Gloeocapsopsis sp. IPPAS B-1203: one gene and its partner. The protein of the gene in region 1 interacts with the protein of each later gene in a pairwise test. Links are inferred from orthologs where the notes say so. Each region holds a gene or a part of one and is shown in the gene's direction. Other genes may lie near its edges. The genes, in order: ligA and leuS.

What was found.
Region 2: the proteins of ligA (region 1) and leuS interact in binary tests that used the Escherichia coli proteins (3 or more experiments, as listed by UniProt). The link is inferred for Gloeocapsopsis sp. IPPAS B-1203 from one-to-one orthologs.

What each region holds. Positions count from the first base shown.
Region 1 is NZ_PEIG01000004.1:25,549-38,126, forward strand. What follows is about bases 2,996-5,932. They hold ligA (NAD-dependent DNA ligase LigA), read left to right. Parts: upstream 2,996-3,408; coding sequence 3,409-5,457; downstream 5,458-5,932. Other genes in these bases: CSQ79_RS08320 (hypothetical protein), read right to left, coding at 3,000-3,296; CSQ79_RS08330 (polysaccharide deacetylase family protein), read left to right, coding at 5,499-5,932. Also shown: lepA (translation elongation factor 4), read right to left, coding at 1-484; CSQ79_RS08310 (hypothetical protein), read left to right, coding at 859-1,086; CSQ79_RS08315 (sensor histidine kinase), read left to right, coding at 1,268-2,992; more of CSQ79_RS08330, read left to right, coding at 5,933-6,965; CSQ79_RS08335 (sensor histidine kinase), read left to right, coding at 7,106-8,563; CSQ79_RS08340 (response regulator transcription factor), read left to right, coding at 8,535-9,200; CSQ79_RS08345 (glycosyltransferase family protein), read left to right, coding at 9,413-10,780; CSQ79_RS08350 (glycosyltransferase), read left to right, coding at 10,799-12,028; CSQ79_RS08355 (glycosyltransferase family 4 protein), read left to right, coding at 12,028-12,578. UniProt on the Escherichia coli protein: DNA ligase that catalyzes the formation of phosphodiester linkages between 5'-phosphoryl and 3'-hydroxyl groups in double-stranded DNA using NAD as a coenzyme and as the energy source for the reaction.
Region 2 is NZ_PEIG01000017.1:30,485-43,202, reverse strand. What follows is about bases 3,336-6,412. They hold leuS (leucine--tRNA ligase), read left to right. Parts: upstream 3,336-3,637; coding sequence 3,638-6,187; downstream 6,188-6,412. Outside these bases: ppsA (phosphoenolpyruvate synthase), read right to left, coding at 1-256; CSQ79_RS23070 (Uma2 family endonuclease), read right to left, coding at 387-1,040; CSQ79_RS23065 (ATP-dependent Zn protease), read left to right, coding at 1,182-1,880; CSQ79_RS23060 (GGDEF domain-containing protein), read right to left, coding at 2,044-3,021; CSQ79_RS23045 (DUF433 domain-containing protein), read right to left, coding at 6,713-7,072; CSQ79_RS23040 (hypothetical protein), read left to right, coding at 7,258-7,452; CSQ79_RS23035 (DUF2283 domain-containing protein), read left to right, coding at 7,557-7,796; CSQ79_RS23020 (ABC transporter substrate-binding protein), read right to left, coding at 8,285-9,487; CSQ79_RS23015 (TonB-dependent siderophore receptor), read right to left, coding at 9,497-12,028; CSQ79_RS23010 (AraC family transcriptional regulator), read right to left, coding at 12,122-12,718.

The sequences.
Region 1 (12,578 bases):
CACTACAATCAAGCCCAATAATTTCTTCAATTTCCCCAGCAACACGGTTGGGTTCGGCTCCTGGTAAGTCTATTTTATTTAAAACAGGGATAATTTCTAGATTATGCTCTAGTGCTAGGTAAACATTGGCTAAAGTTTGCGCCTCTACCCCTTGAGAAGCATCTACTACAAGCAACGCACCTTCACACGCGGCTAAACTCCGAGATACTTCATAAGAAAAGTCAACGTGTCCTGGAGTGTCAATTAGATTTAAGACATAATTTTGACCATCGTGAGCTTTATAGTTCATTCGAGCCGCTTGCAACTTAATTGTAATGCCGCGCTCCCGTTCTAAGTCCATGTTGTCGAGAAACTGCTCTTTCATTTGCCGGACTTCTACTGTACCAGTGGTTTGCAGTAAGCGATCGGCAAGGGTAGATTTCCCGTGGTCGATGTGAGCAATAATAGAGAAATTACGAATGCGCTCTGCGGGGACGTCAGTCATATTTTTTGATTTAGCGGCAAGTGATATTGTTAAGAAATAGGAATCTTTAACGCATTCTAAACTTTTTTGAGATACGACGCTGCTTTTGGACTGAAGTGGAGTGTGGGTAATAGAGTGTTGAGTTTTGAATTGAAGAAAATAACTCATAACTCAACACTCAACATTCATAACTCTCTTAGTCCCCGTGTCCCCGTGTCCTCTTGCTGACTTATCAGCCTGAAGTATGAATCTGTATGTTTGCTTTTGAGTATTCTTCATTGAGGGGCGTACAATGGACATTAGCGGGTGGATCTTCTTTTGACTCTGACATGTGATCGAACTAATCAACGCCATCGCCAGTAAAGTTCTTTGTTTTCAACTTTTGATCAATGCTTATGAATGAAAATGCTATCGAATCAGAAAGCTTAACCGACAAAGTAGAAATTGCCATCCATTTAGACCCAGAATTAGTTAAGCAAATTCAGCACTTAACAAACGATCCTAGTAAGGTAATTGAGGTGGCAATTCGACAATGGCTACGGGGCGAAACCCAACGTGATGATGAACTCAGCCGGACTTTCAGACGTACCCCCGTGCCACCTCGAGGTGAATGGAACGATTAAAGCTTCACAACAAACGAGTGAAACTGAATCAGCCCAGCATGGCAAGAGCGGATTAACGACTTTTGCCAAACATTTTTTTTGTTAAGCGTCAAACTGCCCTAATTTCCTCAAATCTGTGCCAAACTCAAAACAATTATTGACATAGCGATATTGCTTGCCACTTGTATACTTAGCGCCTGTAATGAGTGTTAACACCAATTATTCTCAACCGTCATCTGTGTCCAACAATCTAGGATCGCTCGACAGGAGCTTTTCGACTTCGCTATCAGCACTAGGTGCAGAGTTAGCTTTTATACAAGATGTCGAGGGTCGTTATTTGTCTTTTTATTGGCAACAAGCAGAAAAGGAATTCGCCCAACAAACAGCAGAAACTCTTGAAGAATTTTTTACTCCGGTAGAGCAAAAGACTTATCAAGCTAAACTTCAGCAGGTCTTACAAAGTCAAGTTCCTGAGCAATGCCATTGGTTGTTTCGTTGTGGACAGAAGCTATTTTATTTAGATGTTATCATTGCTCCTGTATTTGCAGCTAATACTCAGGCGAAAACAGTTTTAGTCATGGGGCGATCGCGGGAAACATTACAACAGGTAGAAACTGCGAATTCCTCCATGACGACATCTTCTGAATTCAAAAAACTGTTGACACAAATTGCCCGCAATATTCGTCGGACGCTAGATTTAGATATTATTTGGCAGCAAGCAGTTGATAGCTTAGGCAAAGCCCTGGGAGCAACTCAATGCACTATTTATTCTTATCTACCAGAACAAGGCTACTTACGTGCAGTTGCAGAATACGTTTCTGAACCAACTCCTTCAATGTTGGGATTAGAGGTTCTGACCGCGCAAGAACCAAGTTTTCGGCAAGCACTGACAACCTTACAACCCATCGTTATTGAGAAGACGAATCAGTTTACCCGCACTCAACAGACACAATTAATTGTTGCTACCTGTTATCAAGATCAACCGAATAGCTTAATTAGCTTACTGTACAACAATCAGCACGAGCAAGATTGTCCGCGACAGTGGAACGTCACTGAAATAGAACTTGTCGGAGAATTAGCAGATCAAATCGGCACAGCGATCGCTCATGCTACTCTCTACAAAGAACTCGAACAAGCAAGACAGCAAGCCGAAGAAGCTTCCCGCCTTAAAAGCGAGTTTCTGGCTAATACCTCTCACGAGATCCGCACGCCTCTCAACGGCATGATCGGCTTTTTAAAGCTAATTCTAGAGGGGATGGCAGACGATCCTCAAGAGCAGCAAGAATTTATCCAAGAGGCATATCGTTCGGCAATTCATTTACTCGATATCATCAACGATATCTTGGATATTGCCAAAATTGAAGCAGGTAAAATGGAGCTAGAATTAGGACCTGTCAAGCTTGATGAACTCTTTGTTGCTGTAGAAGATTTTACCAGAGCGCAAGCTGAACAGAAAAACTTGAGCTTCCATATTTATCAGCCCGACACCTCAGATGAAATTATCTTGCACGGTAATTATCAACGATTGAAGCAAGTGCTACTCAACTTAGTTAGCAACGCACTGAAATTTACCCACGAAGGCGGAATTACAATTAGTGCTGATATTGTCCGCAAAAAGTTTACTTTTCAAAATCAGGAATTTCCAGGAATAGTGAAAGTCCGCGTTGCTGATACAGGAATTGGTGTTTCACTAGACAAGCAAGACAAACTCTTCCAATCTTTTAGCCAAGTCGATGGTTCGCGCACAAGACAGTATGGTGGTACTGGTTTGGGACTAACGATTTCTCAGAAGCTAGTAGAAGCAATGGGAGGGACAGTCAACTTTTACAGTATGGGTGAAGGACTCGGTTCTACAGTGACATTCACTGTACCGCTGTATCAAGAACCAGTCATGGTATCGACGCCAGCAGAATCTTTTGAGGCGTAGTGGCAAACTACTGACTATCTTGAGAACGAGACAAATGCATTGGTTGTTTAGAATTATGAGCAGCAAGTATCGAATTCAAAGGTTGTGCAGTTGAATCACTGATAAAAGGTTGATTTACAGGATTCATTAATGATTGATCGCGTGTTAGCCAGCGCAATCCGCCAAGTTTATCGTAGTTAGAAGCGATCGCCAAAAATGCTCCGCCTAAAATATAAATGGGTAAAGGAAAAGAAAATTGTTTTGCCCATTGGAACAATTCAGCAAGGGCAAATAGTAGGAAAAAACAAGCTAGCCAGACCTTCATAGTTCGCACTCGAACGCTTGAACAACTTTAATTTTGGTATCAATACATAGCAGGATACTTGATGTTTCACAAAAAAAACTATTGTTAAGTTATTTTGTGCTGGGAACCTTAGATGAGTATGGAGAGATTAGTGGAAGCGATCGCACCGGAAGTTAAACAGCGTGTTGAGGAATTACGGCAGCTCGTACAAAAAGCAAGCTATGCCTATTATGTGTTGGACGATCCTATGATGGAGGATGCAGTCTACGATCAACTCTACCGCGAATTACAACAGCTAGAAACGCAGTACCCTGAATTAATTACATCTGATAGCCCAACACAGCGAGTCGGCGAAAAACCAGCAACGCAATTTTCTTCAGTACGTCATAATGTACCCCTCTACAGTCTTGAAAATGCGTTCAACATTAATGAATTAAAGACTTGGCAAGAACGCTGGAAACGTCATGCACTCAAGGAGGTAGAATCAGCAGAATACGTCTGCGAACTGAAAATTGATGGTTCTGCTTTAGCTTTAACCTATGAAAACGGTGTTCTGGTACGCGGTGCAACACGCGGTGATGGCGTTACAGGAGAAGACATTACCCAAAACGTACGAACTATTCGCTCGATTCCCTTACGCTTGAATTTAGCAAATCCTCCGAGTCGTGTAGAAGTTCGGGGAGAAGCTTTTTTACCTTTAGAGGTATTTCAACGAATTAACCAAGAACGACGCGATGCAGGAGAACAGCTATTTGCTAATCCTCGTAATGCAGCAGCAGGTACTTTACGTCAACTCGATTCGCGAATCGTAGCACAACGGCGGCTTGATTTTTTTGCTTATACACTGCATATTCCAGGGATGGATGACGCTAGTATTGCACGGACACAATGGGATGCACTAGAACTGCTGCAGAATATGGGTTTTCGCGTCAATCCCAATCGAAAACTGTGCCCTACATTAGAGGAAGTTGCAGCGTATTATGAGTACTGGGATACTGAGCGATTGAACTTGTCTTATCTCACAGATGGTGTCGTTGTCAAAATTAACTTGTTTGCCTTACAAGAACAATTAGGTTTTACTCAAAAGTTTCCGCGTTGGGCGATCGCCCTCAAATATCCTGCCCAAGAAGCACCTACCCGTGTCGAAAATATCGCCGTCAATGTCGGAAGAACAGGGGCGTTAACACCGTTAGCTGAGATGCGCCCTGTAGAGTTAGCAGGAACTACAGTCTCACGAGCAACATTACATAATAGCGATCGCGTCACGCAACTTGATATTCGCGTTGGTGATACAGTGATTGTCCGCAAAGCTGGAGAAATTATTCCTGAAGTTGTGCGAGTATTAACTGAACTGCGTCCTGCTGATGCCGAACCTTTCCAAATGCCAACGCATTGTCCAGTATGCAGTCAACCTGTCATTCGTCCTGAAGGTGAAGCTGTAACGCGCTGTGTGAATGCTTCGTGCCCTGCTATTTTGAAAGGAGCAATTGAACATTGGGTAAGTCGCGATGCGATGGATATTACCGGTATGGGCGAAAAGTTGGTGCAACAATTAGTTAATCGAGAGTTAGTGCATTCAGTTGCAGATTTGTACGATTTAAGCGCGACACAGCTACAAGCACTAGAACGGATGGGGAAGAAATCTGCGGAGAAATTAGTGCAAGCGATCGCTCAATCTAAAACACAACCTTGGTCAAGGGTATTATATGGATTAGGCATTCGTCATGTTGGTAGTGTGAATGCGCAGACTTTAACTCAACACTTTCCCACAGTAGACAAGTTAGCCACTGCTACCCCAGAAGATATTGCCGCAGTATATGGCATTGGTGCAGAAATTGCCCAATCAGTGCATCAGTGGTTCCGTATTCCAGCCAATCAAGCTTTAATTGAAAGACTGCAAGCTGCAGAGTTACAATTAGCACAAAAAGATACAATACCAGTGACGGAAGTTAAGACTTCAGTGAGTGGTAAAACATTTGTTGTCACTGGTACACTGCCAAATTTAAAGCGTGATGAAGCTAAAGCATTAATTCAAAATGCTGGTGGTAAAGTAACAGAGTCTGTGAGCAAAAAAACTGATTATGTGGTTGTTGGAGAAGCCGCAGGTTCTAAGTTAGAGAAAGCACAACAATTAAATATTACTTGTTTATCTGAGGCAGAATTTTTGGAATTACTGTCTTGAATCAAGCCATTTTCTGTAATTTTTAGCAGGCAAATATAAGCATGATTTCCTCAACAAAGTCTACTCAACTACCATTACTAGCAGAAACAATTGATGGATTACCAAATATTTCTGGCTGGGAAAATGAAGTTGCAGCAGTAGTACAGCATCAAGAACCGATTTTTTTACCAACAACGAACATTCGACTAGAGGAAGTCCAAGCAGCTTTTGCGATCGCACTGCATATGCATCAACCAACAATTCCTGCTGGTGTGGATGGTACATTAATTAGTAACCTGCAATATATGTTTGAACATCCTCAAGAAGGTGATAATCATAATGCAGGTCCTTTTAGCTACTGTTATAGCCGCATCGCTGATTTTATCCCTGAATTAGTCAGTCAAGGGCACAATCCGCGTGTCATGTTAGATTATTCTGGCAATTTGTTGTGGGGATTGCAACAAATGGGGCGCGGCGATATTTTGGAGAATCTCAAACGCATTACGTGCGATCGCGCTTATCAACCCTATGTCGAATGGTTAGGAACAATGTGGAGTCATAGCGTTGTTCCCTCAACTCCAATTCCTGATATTAAGTTGCATATTCAAGCTTGGCAACATCATTTTGCTGCAATTTTTGGTTGGGAAGCTTTAGCACGAGTGAAAGGTTTTTCACCTCCAGAAATGCACTTGCCTAATCACCCTGATACATTGTATCAATTTGTCAAAGCGCTTCTTGAATGCGGATATCGTTGGCTAATTGTACAAGAGCATACTGTAGAAACATTAACTGGAGAACCACTGCAATTTAAACATCTTCCACATCGCTTAATTGCGCGTAATTCTGCTGGGGAAACTCTAAGTATTACTGCATTAATTAAAACACAAGGCTCTGATACTAAGTTAGTCGGGCAAATGCAACCTTACTACGAAGCAAAAACATTATCTCGGCAAAATCTAGGTTCAGTTTCTATCCCCCCCCTGGTGACGCAAATTGCAGATGGGGAGAATGGTGGCGTGATGATGAATGAATTTCCCCCAGCGTTTAAGAAAGTATGGTACGAGCAAGAAAGTAGCGTTGTTGGATTAACTGGTACAGAATATTTAGAACTACTTGCGGCTGCTGGTTGTCAGCCTGAAAATTATCCAACGTGTCAAGCTGCAGGTCAACATCAAATTTGGCAAAGGGTGCAAGATAGCTTAAATCCTGATAGCGTAACTGATGCTATTGAGGAAATTAAGCAGGCTAACCCAAACTTTCACATCGATGGAGCTTCTTGGACAAATCATATCAGTTGGGTAGCAGGATACGAAAATGTTTTGAGTCCAATGAATCAATTGAGTGCTTTATTTCATGAAAAAGTTGATAGCACAGATGTAGATACAAAACAGCCACAATATCGTCAAGCTTTATTACATAACTTACTTTTGCAAACAAGCTGTTTCCGCTACTGGGGACAAGGAGTTTGGACAGATTATGCTCGAACAATTTACAACCAAGGAATATTAGTAATCAATGCCAAATTTTAAGATGAAATTTTAAATGAGTATTGACTTTAAGATTATGAGACTCAAAGTTCTTAATGAGTCTTTTATTTGTGTTTATTATTATTCACTTACATTGCTAATTACTTGTAGTTGAAATCGTTTATAAGTATTTACAGATAGATATGAATTGGCGTCAATTTTTAGTAAGTGCGAAAACACGCATTTTAGCTTGGCTAGCCGTCTTAATGATATTCTCTGTCATTGTTTCTGTATTAAGCATTCGCCACATTCTTTATACTTTATTAGAACAACGAATTGAAGCCTCGCTTTTACAAGAGGTGGAAGAAGTTAATCGATTAGTTGACGGAAGAAACCCAGTTACAGGAGATCTTTTTGGTGATGATGTAGCAGCGATTTTGCGAGTTTTTTTATCTCGTAATGTTCCAGACAATAATGAATACTTGATTGCTATCGTAGACAGAGAGATTTATCAGACAAGTCCTGTTACTATTCCAGATGTTTTGTACGAAGAATTAGAGTCAAATCGTTATTTTTTAAATCTAAATCGTCCTCAGCAAAATAGATTAGTTACTTCTTCAGGCACTTTTGTTTATCTAGCTCAACCAATCGTCACTAATGGAGGAAAACAGCAAGGTGTATTTGTTGTAGCTAACTTGATTACAAATGAGCAAAAAGAGGTCAATCAAGCTGTTTTTGTAGCAGCAATAGTGATTATTATTGTACTTTTTATTGCTTTGTTTTTGGCGTGGATGATTACCGGAAAAATTTTAGCTCCATTAAAAATACTAACTGAAACTGCTCGCTCAATTACTGATTTCGATCAAAATTTAAGTAGACGAATTCCAGTTAAAGGAGCAGATGAAATTGCTGAATTAACGATGACTTTTAATGAAATGCTCGATCGGCTTGAGGCTTCTTTTACTAGCCAAAGGGATTTTATTAACGATGCTAGTCATGAGTTACAGACTCCTTTAACAATTATTCAAGGAAATTTAGAACTCTTAAGCGATCGCCCGCAAGAACAGCACGAAACACTAGCATTAGTCAGTGATGAACTAAACCGCATGAGTCGGTTTGTTGGGGACTTACTCTTACTTGCAAGAGCAGAAAGACTTGATTTTTTGAATGTAGAGTTAGTAGATGTTCAAAAATTTGTAGAAGAAGTTTATGCAAAAGCAATTGCGTTAGCTAAACGAAATTGGCATTTAGAAGCAAAAACCTCGCTCCGCATTGTTGCAGATCGTCATCGGCTGACTCAAGTTATGATGAATTTAATCAGAAATGCTGTCGAACATACTACGAAGAACGATTTAATTGAAATTGGAGCATCGCTAGTTGACGATCGCGTTCATTTCTGGGTTCGCGATACAGGAGTTGGTATTAATTTTGCCGATCAAGAACGTATTTTTAAGCGGTTCGCCCGTGCTTCTTATGGTAGAAGGTGTTCTGAGGGTGCTGGGTTAGGATTATCTATTGTAGAGGCGATCGCCAAAGCACATGGAGGTTACGTAAAACTACACAGTTACCCAGGTGTTGGTTCCACCTTTACCGTTGTTATCCCACTCGAACCGCCCCAAGAAGTCGTATCAAATGAACCGTATTCTCATCGCCGAAGATGAACCGCGAATTTCTGCCTTTCTTAAAAAAGGTTTAGAAGCTAACGGATTTGCAACCACTATTGTGGAAGATGGTAACGGAGCAGCGTATCTAGCTCGCAGCCAAGATTTTGATGTCATGCTACTCGATCTAGTGCTTCCTGGAAAACATGGCTTACAAGTGCTAGAAGAAATTCGCGATCGCGGCGAACAGCTACCTATTATAATTTTGACAGCTTTTGATGATGTCCAAGATAAAGTCGCCGGACTTGAAGCTGGTGCCGATGACTATATCACAAAGCCGTTTCGTCTCGAAGAACTGATCGCGCGGGTTAGGGTGCAGTTGCGTAAAACTCACTCGCCACAAAAAGAGGAAATGCTACTGCAAGTTGGCAATATTGTGCTTGACTTGCGCAAACGTCAGGTACAAGTTGCCAAGCGCCTCGTTGAGTTGCCCATCCGAGAGTTTACGTTGCTAGAGATGCTGATGCGTCATCCAGGAGAAGTTATCAGTCGCGAAGATTTACTCAATCATGTTTGGGGCTATGACTACGAGCCTAATTCAAATATTGTTGATGTTTATATCGGCTATCTCCGTAAAAAGCTCGGTAATAAATTGATTGAAACCGTTAGAGGAATTGGGTATCGTTTACGAGAATGAGAGCTTTCTCATCTTTTCTCATCAATATTTCATGCAAAATTAGATACATGAAAGTTATTCTTAATGTGATCTTAAACAGCAAATAATCTTTTTTTAAAGTTGATGACTCGACTCAGGATAAGTCTCACAAAACATCTTCCCTGACTTGGTTTCAGGTTGGTAGATGCATTTGACATAAACGCTTCAAGCTCTCATGTGGGGGAGGAACAGTTATGAGAATGTCACCTAAGAATAACCGGAAGCGACAGTGGGATAACTATACTATCGGTTCCATCAACAAAGGAATTACGATAAACACCAACACCGTAGCTACTATCAAGGAAGGTTGTCGGTTGATACCGCTGCAACGCCAAAATTACGACAATCAGCAGGACAATAGCACGAATACACGAAAGCTACACATTGCGCTTTATTCGCATGACACAATGGGTCTTGGTCACAAGCGCCGTAACTTGCTTATTGCCCAAACTCTCGCAAAATCGTCATTGCAAGCGTCAATTTTGTTGATTACTGGAATGGGAGAAGCTAGTACCTTTGATATTCCCCCAGGAATCGATTATTTATCACTTCCAGCCCTGCGCAAGCAGGTAGATGGCAAGTATCAGTCACGACGGATAGAATTGCCATTACAAGACATCATTGCATTGCGCTCTCAAACGATTCGGGCGGCACTCGCAGCATTTAAGCCGGATGTCTTTATTGTAGATAATGTCCCACGAGGTGCAGTTGGTGAACTAAATTCCGCCCTAGAGTATCTCAAAAGTAGGGAACAGACACACTGCGTGCTAGGATTGCGTGATGTTCTTGATGCACCAGCAATAGTAAGCCGTGAATGGCAGCGTGCTGCCAACGAAGAAGCTATTTGTAAATATTATGATGCAGTGTGGGTTTACGGAGATCCAACTGTTTACGATCCTGTACAGGAGTACAACTTTTCTCCTGAAGTTGCTGAAAAAGTTCGCTATACAGGTTATTTTGACCAACGTCAACGCCTTCAGTTTAATCAATCTCGGACTGATGAATTACTGGCAAGTCTAGAATTACCACCTGGTCGTTTGGCACTCTGTTTGGTAGGAGGTGGGCAAGATGGAGCTTATCTTGCCGAAGCCTTTGTCAATGCCATATTACCTCCCAACACAAATGGCATCATTGTCACGGGACCTTTTATGCCGCAACAAGTACGGCAACAACTACATCAGAAAGCACAAATGTGTCCGCGACTGCGAGTATTAGATGTCGCTGAACCAACTCAACTACTACATTATGCAGATTGTGTCGTTGCGATGGGTGGATATAACACAACTTGTGAGTTGTTATCTTTTGGTAAGCGATCGCTCATCGTCCCGCGAGTGAAGCCGCGAACTGAACAACTGATTCGAGCACAGCGCCTTTACGAGCTAGGTTTGACCGACTTACTTCATCCTAACGATGTCAATCCTCAAGCGATCGCCGCATGGCTGGCACAACATCAGCAACCGCAGCCAAAACAATCGGTCGATCTCAATGGTCTAGAGCGCTTGCCATATTTATTAAGTGAGCTAGTGACGCAATCTTCAGAGGCACAAAGCCGAGCTTCGTAACAGGAGAATCAATTTAATATGTCTTTAAATGATACTTTTAAGGTAGGGTACGTATTAAAGCGGTATCCTCGTTATTCTGAAACTTTTGTCGTCTCAGAAATCTTAGCGCATGAAGCTGCCGGACTAGCAATCGAAATTTTTGCTTTACGCCCTCCGGTAGATGCATATTTTCAAAACATTATATCTGAAGTAAGAGCACCTGTAAAGTATTTGTTATCGCACGATCTGCGGGGCAGTACTTTATGGGCAGTGTTAGAACAAGCAAGCGCCGTTTTACCAGATTTATGGAGCAAACTTGCGATCGCGCGGGGCGAAGATGTTCATGACGTACATCAGGCGATTATGCTTGCTTGTGAAGTGCGGACTAGAGGAATTGCACATCTACACGCACATTTTGGCACTTCAGCAACAACAGTAGCGCGACTTGCTAGTCATTTTGCGGAAATTCCTTATACATTCACAGCACACGCCAAAGATATCTTTCATGAGAGCGTACAACCAGATGATGTGGAACGCAAGCTCAGCGATGCGGCAGCGGTTGTCACAATCAGCGATTATAATCTCAACTATTTAAACGAAACCTACGGACAAGCAGCAGCAAAAGTTCAACGGATATACAACGGTTTAGATTTAAATCAATTTACCTATGCATCGCCTCAAAATCGCCCACTGCGGATTATTGCCATTGGGAGATTGATTGAGAAAAAAGGATTTACCTATTTAATTGAAGCCTGCGATCTTCTGCGTAGTCGTGGTTATGAGTTTGAGTGTCATATCGTTGGTGCAGGAGATTTAAGAGACAACTTATCCGCACAAATTGAAGCCTTAAATCTGCAATCTTATGTAGAATTAATCGGTCCTCGTCCGCAGAGTGAAATCATCGACATTGTGCAATCGGCTGCGGTGTTAGCTGCGCCTTGTGTTGTTGGTACAGACAGTAACCGTGACGGTATACCAACTGTATTACTTGAAGCGATGGCTTTAGGTACGCCTTGTGTTTCCACAGACGTTACAGGGATTCCCGAAATACTGCGGCATCAAGAAACAGGATTGATGGTACCGCAACATGATGCGATCGCACTCTCGAAGGCACTAGAAAAGTTACTCACTGACGCTCAATTACGCGTACAACTAGCCACCCAAGCACGGCAATTAATCGAGGCAAATTTTGATATTCACTGCAATGCTGCACATTTACGCACAATTTTTCGGGCAGCACCCGTCGCAGCAGTACAGGAGGTAAGATAATGCGAATTGCCTGTATTTGTGTTGATCCAGGAGTTCCTGTATTCGGTTGCAAAGGTTGCTCAATTCACGTTCAAGAAGTGATGCGAGCATTACTTAAACAAGGACATCAAGTCGAGTTATTTACAACGCGCTTAGGTGGAGAACCACCACAAGATTTAGCAACAGTTACCGTTCATCAATTACCCAAGTTACCCAAAGGCGATCGCGCGCAACGCGAAACAGCAGCACTCTCAATAAACCTTGACCTACGTTTAGCCTTAGAAAATAGCGGTGATTTTGACTTAGTTTACGAACGTTACTCGTTGTGGAGTTTCACAGCAATGGAGTACGCCAATACCGCAAAAATTCCAGGAATATTAGAAGTCAATGCGCCATTAATTGAAGAACACGCCCAGCATCGGGGACTAGTTAACCATGAAGCCGCCTATGAAGTCGCACAACGAGTTTTTGGCGCAGCCACCGCTTTGGTTGCAGTCTCGCAAGGAGTAGCAGATTATTTGGCAAGTTACCCTGTGGCACAAGGACGAATTCATGTTATCCCCAATGGTGT
Region 2 (12,718 bases), on another replicon or contig:
CTTCAATATCTAAATCTGCAAACAATTTACCTAATTCTGCTTCCAATCCAGCCGACTGCATAAAGTAGCGATAAGCCGTTGCGGTGGTAGCAAAACCACTGGGAACGTTGATTCCTTGGTTGGATAGTTGCTGGATCATTTCTCCTAGAGAAGCATTTTTACCACCCACCAAGGCGAGATCAGCTAAGCTAACTGTATCTAGTTCCAACACGAAAGCTTGCTTACCAGCAGTTTGAGCAACCGTAGTTTGCAACATCAATCAACTTCCTCTTAGCATTAGTTAGTTTTCGTGAGAAGCTTTTGTGGAGAACTCGCGATTTACTTCTCATTTTTACATCTTTAGTTATAGGAAAACAACTTGAGGAAATTGTGAGGTTGCGTTGACCTTATTGTTGATTTAGTGTAGCAATTAACCACCGACTAATTGCCCCGTCATCTTCAGTTTGAGAACGTTTCAAGGCTTCTTCTACTAAGTTAATATCTAGTCCTGGTAACACTTGTGATTCACGAATGAAATGACTCTGTGTTGGTGTTAAACAACTTACAATCACTTTACCTGCATTAACATCAACAACCCAGTATTCTTGTACGCCCATGCGTTGATAAAGCTTTTGTTTGCGATTGCTATCGTCTTCTAGGGAAGAAGCCGCAACTTCAACTACAAGTGTTGGTGGATCGAGTTCATTTAAGTTTACAGGTGCATTATTACGCGGCGGAAATCTCAAGTTTTTGCCGACATAGTATGCAATATCAGGTTGTGCTTCTTGCAATCGAGCTTTTCTAAAACTGGTGTTTGTCAATTCTTTAATTGCAATGTTCTTCATTGCTGCATATAAAACAATAACGGTAGAAACAACGGAATTATCTTGACCGTGCGCAGAACCTAATGGCGACATCTCAATCCTCATGCAGCCTTCATCGTAGTAAAACCTTCCACTTACTAAAGTCGGATCGTCCGCAAACGTCAGAAAATCTTCCCAAGCTGCTGCTACCCAGGTGTCAGTAGGAACGGTGTTTAAGACTGGAGGTGGATTAACCATCGCCGCAAGCTTCTAGTATTGTCCGATATTAAATATGTTACTTCAACAGAGCTTTTCTCTATCGCTGTGTTCTTGAACGCCAAACCTCTGCACGATAATCTAATACTTAAGAATCGTTACAATTAGAAATAAAATTACACTATGAGTCAAACTGCGCTTAATTTAACGGCGATCGCCATATTTCTAACGACAATGACAGCTTTGCTAGGACCAATGTTTAATCTGTCCCCTACACTTCCCGCGATCGCGACTTTTAGCCTTCTAGGGCTTGCTACGTTAGATAGTTTCGGCTTACAGGGTAAGGGCGGTACACTAATACTAGACTGGTTAGCAAGTTTTTCTCCTCAACACCGCGATCGCATTATTCGCCATGAAGCTGGACACTTTCTTGTCGCGCATCTTTTAGGCATTCCGGTTACAGGCTATGCTTTAAGTGCTTGGGAAGCTTTACAACAAAAACATCCAGGACAAGGTGGGGTAAGCTTTGATGATACCGAAGTTGCATCTCAACTCGCCCAGGGAACAATCTCAGCTCAATTGTTAGATCGTTACTGTACAATCTGGATGGCAGGAATCGCTGCAGAAACCTTAGTATACGATCGCGCCGAAGGTGGTGCTGATGACCGTCAACATCTTCAGACCGTGCTTTCATCGTTGGGATTTTCTGCTGCAAGTGTAGAACTGAAGCAGCGATTTTGTAGCTTACAAGCGTGTACCTTACTAAAACAAAATTGGGCAACGTATGAAGCTTTAGTTACTGCAATGCAAGAACGCACTGATGTTGCTAGTTGTAGTGATTTAATTGATTCATTAACACTAAAATCAAATCTAGTTGGTTAAATAATTATTTAAGTAGTCAGTTCAAACATAGTTTTGAGTTTTGAATTAAAAGAATTTTCATAACTCATAATTTAACACTCAACACTTCACGACTCTAAATTGGTGGACTTTGTTTATAGTGTACGAATCCATTCGCCCAGCATTCTAGCCATTAACAGTGTAGTTAGTCTGTGCAATTGACAATACAGTTTCTGCCAGCAGCTTTAGCTTGCAACAAATATTCGTCAGCGCGGGCTAAGATCTGTACGCCTTCAGGATCGTCAGAGGCTCTAAGACAACTTGTCCCGATACTGATTGTAACGGGAATTGCCAAATAATTATTAATGACAAATGGTTGCTCACTCACAATGCGTTGCAATCGACGAGCAACGACTGATGCGTCTTGACAGTTAGTGTTATGCAGCAAAATCACAAATTCCTCACCACCGTAGCGAAAGGGAATGTCGTTTGATCGCAAGTTATAGCGCAAGCGCGAACTCAGTAATTTGAGAATGCGATCGCCAATTAAATGTCCGTATGTATCATTGACAACTTTAAAATAATCGACATCTAGCATCAAAATACTTAAAGGAATTTTGTAGTTTCGGCTAGTTCTAATTTGGCGAAGTAAATTACTTTCTAAAGCGCGTCTATTATTGAGTTCTGTCAAGGCATCTATATATGCGATCGTTGATAGAACATCATTTTTTTGAATCAGGTCGCGGTATTTTTTTACCTTACGTAAACCAACTTGAATATGGGCAAGTAACAAACGTGTAATTGGTTGCAATTTATCTAAATTCAAATCATCTGGTAGCCATATATAAGCATCAGCAGCTTCTTCTAATGCTGTAGCAGTTGCATCAAATTCCCAATCCCAATTTGCACGCTTTCTTTCTTCGATAAGTTGTACGCGATCCTCGACGAGAATGCAATATATCCACGATAAGGGTGCTTGCTGTTTCAGCCACTGGCAAAGATCTAAACTTTGCTCTAAGCCAGCTTGTACCAGAAGAATATCTGGTGGTCTAACCTCGATCCAATTTTGTGCTTCGTTGACATTAATAGCAAATTCTACAGTAAAGTCTGTTCCATGCCGAATCTGGTATGGCAGCTTGTCAAAAAAATCTTGTCCGCCAACAGTCAAAATTGAAGAGTGCATGGTAACGCTATGTGCTCAATCTCAAATATGTAGCCTTTAGTACTCATAAAATGTATTTGCATTTACCCTAGCTTTAATTTTAAAGTCACTATTTTTACTGTTGTTTATAATTTAATTTGAAATTGCTTGCGTATATTTCATATCGTGTGGCATTCTTAGTTCTTCATAATTGCTTGTGATTTTACCTATTATTTCGTCTCATTGTTTGTAGAAAAATAGTCTCTTCATCCATATTTATTAATCATTAAACTAGTCGATCGCTCCTGAACAATAAGTAATAAATTTAATTATATTACCTACGTATTATCACTCATGAAAAAATAGTATCACTCAAAAGACTATACTTTTGTCAAATCTTTATGCTTGTTATATCAACCATTTAAGATTTTAAAAAAAATTAAGGAAAATAGGGAGTGAGAAAAAGTGAGAAAAGGTCAGAAATAAAGTCAGTAAAGCGTTAGTGACACAAGACGAAATTGCATAAATACTTAGTATCGTATCGTATATATCTATACATATATAGTAACTAAGTAACTTTTGATTTTGGTAAAGACCTTTATTTGCACCGAGAACCATCTAAAATATGGGGACAGAGACAATAACAGGAGTGACTTTCGTGGAGTCGCGTTACAACCCCGCAGCAATCGAGGAAAAGTGGCAACAAACTTGGGCTGATCTTGGTTTAGACAAAACTCAGACAGATAGTGCTAAGCAAAAATTTTATGCGCTATCAATGTTTCCCTATCCATCGGGTAGTCTGCACATGGGTCATGTTCGTAACTATGTTATTACGGATGTTATCGCCCGACAAAAGCGAATGCAAGGATATCGGGTGTTACACCCTATGGGTTGGGACGCTTTTGGTTTACCTGCAGAAAATGCAGCAATTGATCGCGGAATACCACCAGCAAAGTGGACGTATCAAAATATTGGCCAGATGCGATCGCAACTTCAACGCTTAGGCTTATCAATTGACTGGGATCGCGAAGTCGCTACGTGTTCGCCTGATTATTACAAGTGGACGCAGTGGATTTTCTTGCAATTTCTTCAAGCAGGACTTGCATATCAAAAAGAAGCCGCAGTCAATTGGGACCCGATCGATCAAACTGTCCTCGCTAACGAACAAGTAGATAGTGAAGGGCGATCGTGGCGCAGTGGTGCGAAAGTAGAACGCAAATTGTTACGTCAGTGGTTCTTGAAAATCACCGATTACGCTGAAGAATTGTTAAATGATCTTGACAAACTACCAGGATGGCCTGAGCGCGTCAAGTTAATGCAAGCAAACTGGATTGGTAAGTCAATCGGTGCGTACTTGGAATTTCCCATTGTCGATTCGGATGAAAAAATCGGCGTTTACACAACACGCCCTGACACTGTTTATGGCGTAACGTATGTTGTCTTAGCACCCGAACATCCTTTAACAAAGCGCGTCACCACGCCCGAACAGCAAGCCGCAGTAGAAGCATTCGTGCAAGAAGTTGCAAACCAAAGTGAATTAGAACGCACCGCTGAAGATAAACCGAAGCGGGGAATTCCGACAGGTGGTAAAGCAATTCATCCCTTTACTGGCGAAGAAATTCCAATTTGGATCGCAGATTATGTCTTGTACGAATACGGTACTGGTGCAGTCATGGGAGTTCCCGCCCACGATGTGCGTGATTTCAAATTTGCCCAAGAGAAGAATTTACCAATCAAAGTTGTGATTATTCCTGAAAACAGTGACGCATCAACACTAACAGCAGCATACGTTGAACCAGGAATTGTGGTAAATTCGGGTGAATTTGATGGGATGGCTTCTACAGATGCGAAAGAAGCGATTGTCAAACACGCCGAGAAACATGGTTTTGGTAATGCACGAATTCAGTATCGCCTGCGCGATTGGTTAATTTCTCGACAGCGATATTGGGGCGCACCGATCCCTGTGATTCATTGTCCTAACTGTGGCATAGTCCCAGTTCCCGATGAGGATTTACCTGTAGAATTGCCAGAAGAAGTTGAATTTACAGGTCGTGGTGGTTCGCCTTTAACGCAATTAGACTGGGTAAATGTACCTTGTCCAACTTGTGGAACGCCCGCTAAACGGGAGACTGATACGATGGATACATTTATTGATTCGTCGTGGTATTATTTGCGTTATCCTGATGCGAGAAACGATCAACAGGCGTTTGATCCAGCAAAAACGAATGATTGGATGCCAGTCGATCAATATGTTGGCGGTATCGAACACGCGATTTTGCACTTGTTGTACTCGCGATTCTTTACTAAAGTATTGCGCGATAGAGGCTTATTAAACTTTGACGAACCTTTCCAACGCCTGTTAACGCAAGGGATGGTACAAGGAACAACCTACAAAAATCCTGTTACAGGTAAGTACATTTCACCCGCACAAGTCGATCCTAACGATCCTAAAGATCCCGAAACTGGCGAACCGTTGCAAGTCTTCTATGAGAAGATGTCTAAATCTAAATACAACGGTATTGATCCTGAAGAAGTCTTAGCCAAATATGGTGTGGATACTGCACGGATGTTTATCTTATTCAAAGCACCTCCAGAAAAAGACTTAGAGTGGGAAGACGCCGATGTTGAAGGACAATTTCGCTTTTTAAATCGTGTTTGGCGTTTAGTCACCGATTACAGCAATCAGCCAGCAGTCGTTAGTCAGCAACCAGCATCAACCAAACCAGAAAAAGAACTGCGACGGGCGATTCATACTGCAATTAAAGCTGTGAGTGAAGACTTAGAAGGCGAATATCAATTTAATACCGCCGTTTCTGAGTTAATGAAATTAAGTAACGCACTTGCTGATGCACCGTGCAAAGACTCGGCAATTTACACTGAAGGTATTCAAACTTTACTAATATTGCTAGCACCTTTTGCACCTCATATTGCTGAGGAATTGTGGCACAGTTTGGGTAACACCGAATCAATTCACATTCAACCTTGGTTGAAATACGATGAATCAGCCTTAGTCGCTGACGAAATCACGTTAGTAGTTCAAATCAACGGTAAAAAACGCGGTGACTTACAAGTACCCGCGCAAGCTGACAAAGCTGAACTTGAAAAGTTTGCCCGCGAATCTGAAGCTGCGCAGCGTTACATCGAAGGTAAAGACGTAAAAAAGGTCATTGTTGTACCTGGAAAACTTGTCAACTTCGTCGTTGGATAAGATATTTTCAGCGTAGAGCGATCGTTTTCAATCACCCGCCGTAAACCACCCCAACCTACTTAGGGTTTGACTTTCGGTGGTTGGGTGCATTGAGTTTGTTATGCTGCGTTTCTTGTCAAATACTACGCTCGTCTTTATGGGATAAAGATCCGTCGTGCGCCTCGGTAGCTATCGATACTAAGTACAATTTCAATTAAGCTTTCGACGCACCGACTTCGATATTCGGGTTCATTGAGTAGCCGGTCAGCATTGCTAATTGTGACTACAGGTAAGGAGGCGGATGTGCTTTCCTCACGCATCACTTGCTCCAGCGAATCTTTCCCTTTCATACTGCGATTAGCTGTGAGCAGAATCATTTGGTTTGTCTGTGCTAATCGCCATACAACCCTGTCATCACTATCAGTAGGTAGTTCCAACTCTGCGAAAGTAACAAACTGGATTGGAATAATATCTAGCCAGCCTTGACGGGCAATGGCACAAAGAAAACTAAGGCATGACCTCTGAGATTGTGATCGATCAGAAAAATCATGCCGCAGATTCGCGCTTTGCTTTCACGGCTCGGAGTTTTTCCCAAGCGGCTTCGGTGCCTGGTTTAGGAGGTTGTCTTAGGATTTGGTCAACTCGCTCACGGTTTTGTGCTTCGTAGTACTGCCGCAGATCCTCAGCCTCTTTAAGAACTTGCTGATACTCAGCTTCTACCTCAGCACGATTGGCTTCAATATAAGCTAGTGCAACATTAATTTGTTCCTCTGTTAGCTCAAACAATCCTTGAATAAACCTGGGTGGATATTGAGCTATCACATAGTCCATCACATCGTACAGGGTGATGCGGGTTCCTGCAATTGTTAATCCCCGCTCCGTTCGGACTACAGCTTGTTTATTCATTTGATGCCATTGTTAGAGCTAAAGCCTTAGCTTTTACCGATAAAATCAATTTTACCGCACAAAAAAGAAAGGGGAGCATACGCCTTCAACCATAATTTATGAATTCTCAATCTTCAATCAAACATATTTAAACCTGCTTCTTGTAGATAGCCAACAGTAAACTCCAACATCTAGTAAATCTGCTTGTGCTGTTAATGACTGCGATCGCACTTTCCAAAAATAATATCCCAATTCGACTACCAGACAAACGCTGGCAACACATTCTTGAAGAACATCCCGAACTTGTTGACAGTAAAACACAAATACTTGACGCGATCGCTCAGCCCGAATGTATTCTAGAAGGTAGAGAAAGCGAACTGCTAGCTATGCAAGAAATTTAATCAGGAAAGTAGCTTATAGTTGCTTATCGCGAACTCATTAATGATGGATTCATTATTACAGCCTTTCTAACCCGCCGTTAATACTTAACTCGCAGGAAACAAATATGACCTTAGCTAAGATTGATCTCAGTCTCTATACGCAATTAGTGACTAATATTAAACATCTTCCTTCCCAAGATTTTTATTTATCTTACGATGCAAAAGCAGATGTTGTGTATATTAATTTTCAAAATCCTGCGGCATCTGCTGATGACAGTGAACTCACACATGATGATGTTATTATTCGCTATAACAAACATGACGAAATTATTGGATTAACTATCTTACACGCTAGTAAGCGTTAGTAGATACTTAAAAATATGCACATAAATCATACAAAAAATTGCAAAGCGGTAATTTTTGCCATAGGTTTCGGTACTCTTTTATTTCCAGCTAGCAAAGCCATTAAAAAAGAACTCTTACCAATTATTGATAAGGGAAGAGCAAAACATATTATTTAAATTATTGCTGAAGAAGAAATCAACGCAGGAATTGAGGAAATTAGCATATTAGAATGAGGAAATTTGGATTTTATACAACTCACCGGAACATGACATTGCCGCAGATTTAGTGAATTTGAGTGTACCAAATTATACAGGTGGAGAAGGCGATCGCGCAAAGTTTATCGTATATCTACAGGCTGAATTTCAGACTCATTAAAATGTAATAGTAACTGTATAACGTGCTGAGTTTGTCAAGTAAATTAGTGCCGTCAGCAGGTTGATGTTTGGGTCTTGCTTTGGAGGAATGATAACAGGGTTTGCAGACGAAGCGGATATGGTTGGATATCAGTTTAAGGTGTATTGACGAGGTATTTGTAAAGGTCATCAATCACAGCATCAGCAGCCAACAAATTTCCTCCTGTCCAGGTTAATTGATCCACAAAATACACTTGATTTTGTTGAACGGCTTTCAGTTGATTCCAAAGTGGTCTTTGTTGTAGCTGTTTGAGAGCCTGCTCATCATTGTCTGTAAAAGACATTACGAACATAACATCGCCATCAGATTTCTCCAATTCTTCTTCAGAAAAATCAATATAACCATAGTCCGTTGTCACATCTTGTGAGGCAGGACGCTTTAATCCAACATCATTGAGAATGGAGCCATCAAATGAGTTTTTTACATTGCTCCCTATCCGACCAAAGTAGAACCAACTGACGGAAATCGTCTTGTCTTGATAGCGATCGCCTAAAGCGAGTTTTAATTCTTCAATTCGTTGATAGTAGCGATTCCATGTTCGCTGAGCAATGTCTTGCTTCCCTAGTACTTCAGCCATGAAATTAAAAACATCTCGCCAAATTATATTACCTTGAAAATGATGTAGTGCAGTAGGAGCAATGTTTGAAAGCAGGGGATAAATTGCTTCATGATAAAGATTATTACCTACAATTAGATCAGGCTTTAGGGATAATATCTTTTCTAAATTTGACTGCTCCTCAGTTCCTAGTGTTTCTATCCCTTCAGTTTTATTCCCTAAATAGGTAGGGAGCCTCTCCCCCCAATAGACAAGATTATTACTACCAATGGGTTTAATGCCAAGGACAAGGGCGTTACCTAAAGCCAATGGGGACAAGGTGACAACACGTTGGGGATTATTGGGAACACAGGTATATCCTATTGCGTGTTTAATAGTACGGCAGTCGGCGATGTCTATAGTAGTTGAATTTGACTGCCTTTGCTCTAGCTGCAATGTATCAGCGCAGGCTGCGATCGCTATAACTGTAACAGTTGTCAGAAAGATGGGTAAAAACTTGCCTTTGTTCAAAATCTTTCGAGGTTGCCATAGTACCTGCAACCTTGAAAGAACAAAATGGGCGACCCAAGCAAACTTAGCTGAAGCAGGAAGTAAAACAGCTTTGACATCAAACAGGAATAACTGAATTGCACGACTAAATCTCTTTTCCATTACGAAGAATACTTCCCCAACGTATACTTGCACATCATCCACAATATGAACGTGCTGTGTCTGGGCAGATTTTTTATTGGTGACTAACAAGAGGGCAAGTTAAAACTCCCAACTGATAGAACCAGTGATTGCACGGGGATCACTTCTAAAAAGATAGGCTGTTCCATAGCTATAGTCTGCGTCGAAAAGATTACGAATATTGAGCGCTCCATTAAAACGACCTCTACGATAGTAAATTGCTGCATCAGTACGTAAGTAACTCGATGCTTCAAAAGTATTTGGCAAATCTACTGGTCGAGCGCCCACATAAAATAACCCCAGACCAAATCCTAATCCCTCTAGAGCGCCATCTTGAATCTTATAGGTAGTCCAGAGACTGGCTTGGTGTTCCGGCACACCCGCTGGTTGATCCCCCACAAGAATAGAGTTATCTTCAGTAACCGCTGCATCGGTATAAGCGTAAGAAACAATTATATTCCAACCAGGCAAAATTTCACCTATAGTATTGAACTCAACTCCTCGACTGCGCTGCTCTCCCACCTGAACGGAAAAACCCTGCACCGCTCGTACAGGATCAGGATCTGCTGTAATCACATTCGTCTTAGTAATTTCATAAGCTGACAATATAGTTGAAAGTCTGCGCTCTAAAAAGTCTGCTTTGACACCCACTTCATATTGAGTTCCTCGGGTCGGTACGAACAACTCGTCATCAGGGTTACGACTGAATGAAGGAACAAAAGATCGGCTGTAACTAGCGTAGAGAGACACCGTATCGCTGGGTTGATACACCAAACCGACGCGGGGACTGAAGGCATCATTATTCAAAGTATCAGATTCTTCTCCCCCACTTGAAGCCCAATCGAAGCGTCCACCAATTAATAACTTCAGGTTATCTAGAAGGCTGATCTGATCCTGAAGATAGACACCATAAGATTGACCAAAACTAAATCTGAGGGGGGTTATGTCATATTCTGGTATTGGAATGACGTAATTTGGGTTATTAATATCGAGATTGGGAAGGTTGAATGAATTGACTCGAAAATAATTGACATAGCGATTAAAATCGAAACCTAGTAATAATTGATGCGATATCGTTCCCGTATCAAACTTTCCAAGCAAATCAACTTGTCCAAAGTAGTTGTCTATCGTAAATTCACGATCTTCACCAATTATCTCGAAGAAACGATCATCCACTAGCGCTGTTGGAATATTTGTATTTTCTTCTGTTCTATTAAACAACACAGCAAGATTGTTACGAATTTGCCAGTTATCGCTAAACTCATGACTGAATGTATAGCCTAATCGGTGGACTGTCTGGGCGCTATAGTGTATGTCAGGATAGGATGGAAAGAAAGTTCGAGTGACAAGACTACCGTTGCTGAAAGCCCAACGACCGGATGGCGAACTGAATGCTAGAGGCGGATCTGCACTAAACCTCATGTACTCATAGTAAAAATTCAGATCAGTCTGATCGCTTAATCTAAATGTGATTGAGGGTGCAATTTCAATAAAACTTGTGTTGACAAAATCTTGATAACTGCCTGCATTTTGATAGCTGGCAATAAAGCGATAGAGTACCGTTTCCTCTTCATCCACAGGACCCGATAAATCAATGCTGGGTTGATAAAAGTTATAGCTTCTTGCCTCAAAGGAAAGATTGTAGTAAGGTTCACTGAGTGGTTGCCGAGTAATTACATTGATGATACCTCCAGGTTCTACGGCTCCATACAAAACTGAGGCAGGTCCTCTAAGAATTTCTACTTGTTCGATAGTACTGAGTCCTGTCAAGCTGTAAAAATCCGTATCTCGGAAGCCATTGCGAAAATTTCCGCTTTGTGTAAATCCTCTGATGGTATATCCCCCTGCTGGGATAAGGTTGTATCTGCCGCCATCTACAATGCCACTGACTGTTTCTACTGCTTGAACTAGATCTGTTACATTACGATCCTCTAGCACTTGTCTTGGCACAACTTGAATTGATTGAGGAATATCTCGCAGTGGTGTATCGGTTCGTGTTGCAGTTGTCGCATTCGATGGATTATATCCTTCATCCTGCTCACCCGTTACCACAATCTCAATCGTGTCTTCCTCTGTAACTTCTCCAACTTCCCCCAGCGTTACCGCTAGCACTAATCCCCGTGCTTCTGCTGTTACCTCAGCCACTGGCGGCGCATCGGTTCCTGTAATCGCCACCCGCACTTGATCGCCTGGCAACTGGGTCACATTTACTGATGCAATCCCTGCGATCGCGTTTTCCTGAAAGTATTCTTGGGCAATTCTGGCGTTGGGAATTTCTAGAGTCAGTGCATTGCCGACAGTTCGAGTTTCTGGAACAGACAGTTCACCTTCTGCCGTTTCTAAAATTACCTGCAAGCCTTCCTCGGTTGCTTCTACGCACACGTTGGTAATTTGCACAATCGACGCTTCAATCTGTGCGAGCCACTCTTCAACTGTTGTTGCTGGCTGCTTGTTGCCTAATTGATGGGAGCGATTTGCTAACTGTTCCTCCTGTGCCAAAACCGGCGACATTCCCCAACCGTTTGCAATACAACTCGCTAAACTTGCCAATAACCAAAAATGAACCTGAAACAATAATTTCCACGAAGGCAACGCCAAACGTTGATTGCTCACACTGACTCCTCACACGCCATCGACCAACTCCACTTTTTGCGAAGACTTCTTAATAAGATGAAACTTAGTTTAGAGAAGCGCTGAGGATGGTGTCTACTCCAAAACGGACTTGGATGATCGCAAAACAGACTTTTTGCCCAATATACACTCACGGGGAGTAATGCCAAACTTACGCTTAAACGCTGCCGTAAAATGCCCAGGATTGGAATAACCCGTTATCATAGCAACTTCAGTAATGGTGATATTGCCATGTCGTAACCACTGTTCAGCCAACGCCATGCGCTGGTCGGTGAGGTAGCCAAATACCGTTTTGCCAAACAGTTCTCGAAATCCGCGTTGCAGGGTGCGATCGCTTACTCCTACCTGTTGAGCTAATTCTATAACTGAAGGTGGATGCTCCAGGTTTGTCAACAAAATATCTCTAGCATAATAAATACAGTCGATCGTCGATGGTTTCAACTGCCAATCTGTCAGGTGATGCTGATCCTCCCCAATCAAATTGAGATGCATTGCTAACAGTTCCAACACTTTAGAGTGAAGATACAAGCGTCTCGCTTCGCCTCGATAGGGGGAGTTCCATAACTGTTGAGCGATCGCTCGCATCGCAGGAGTCACGGTTGGATAGAACGCAACTTTCCAATCATCACCTCTAAACAACTGTTTCCAAGAGTCGCAGGACTGTTGTTTGTT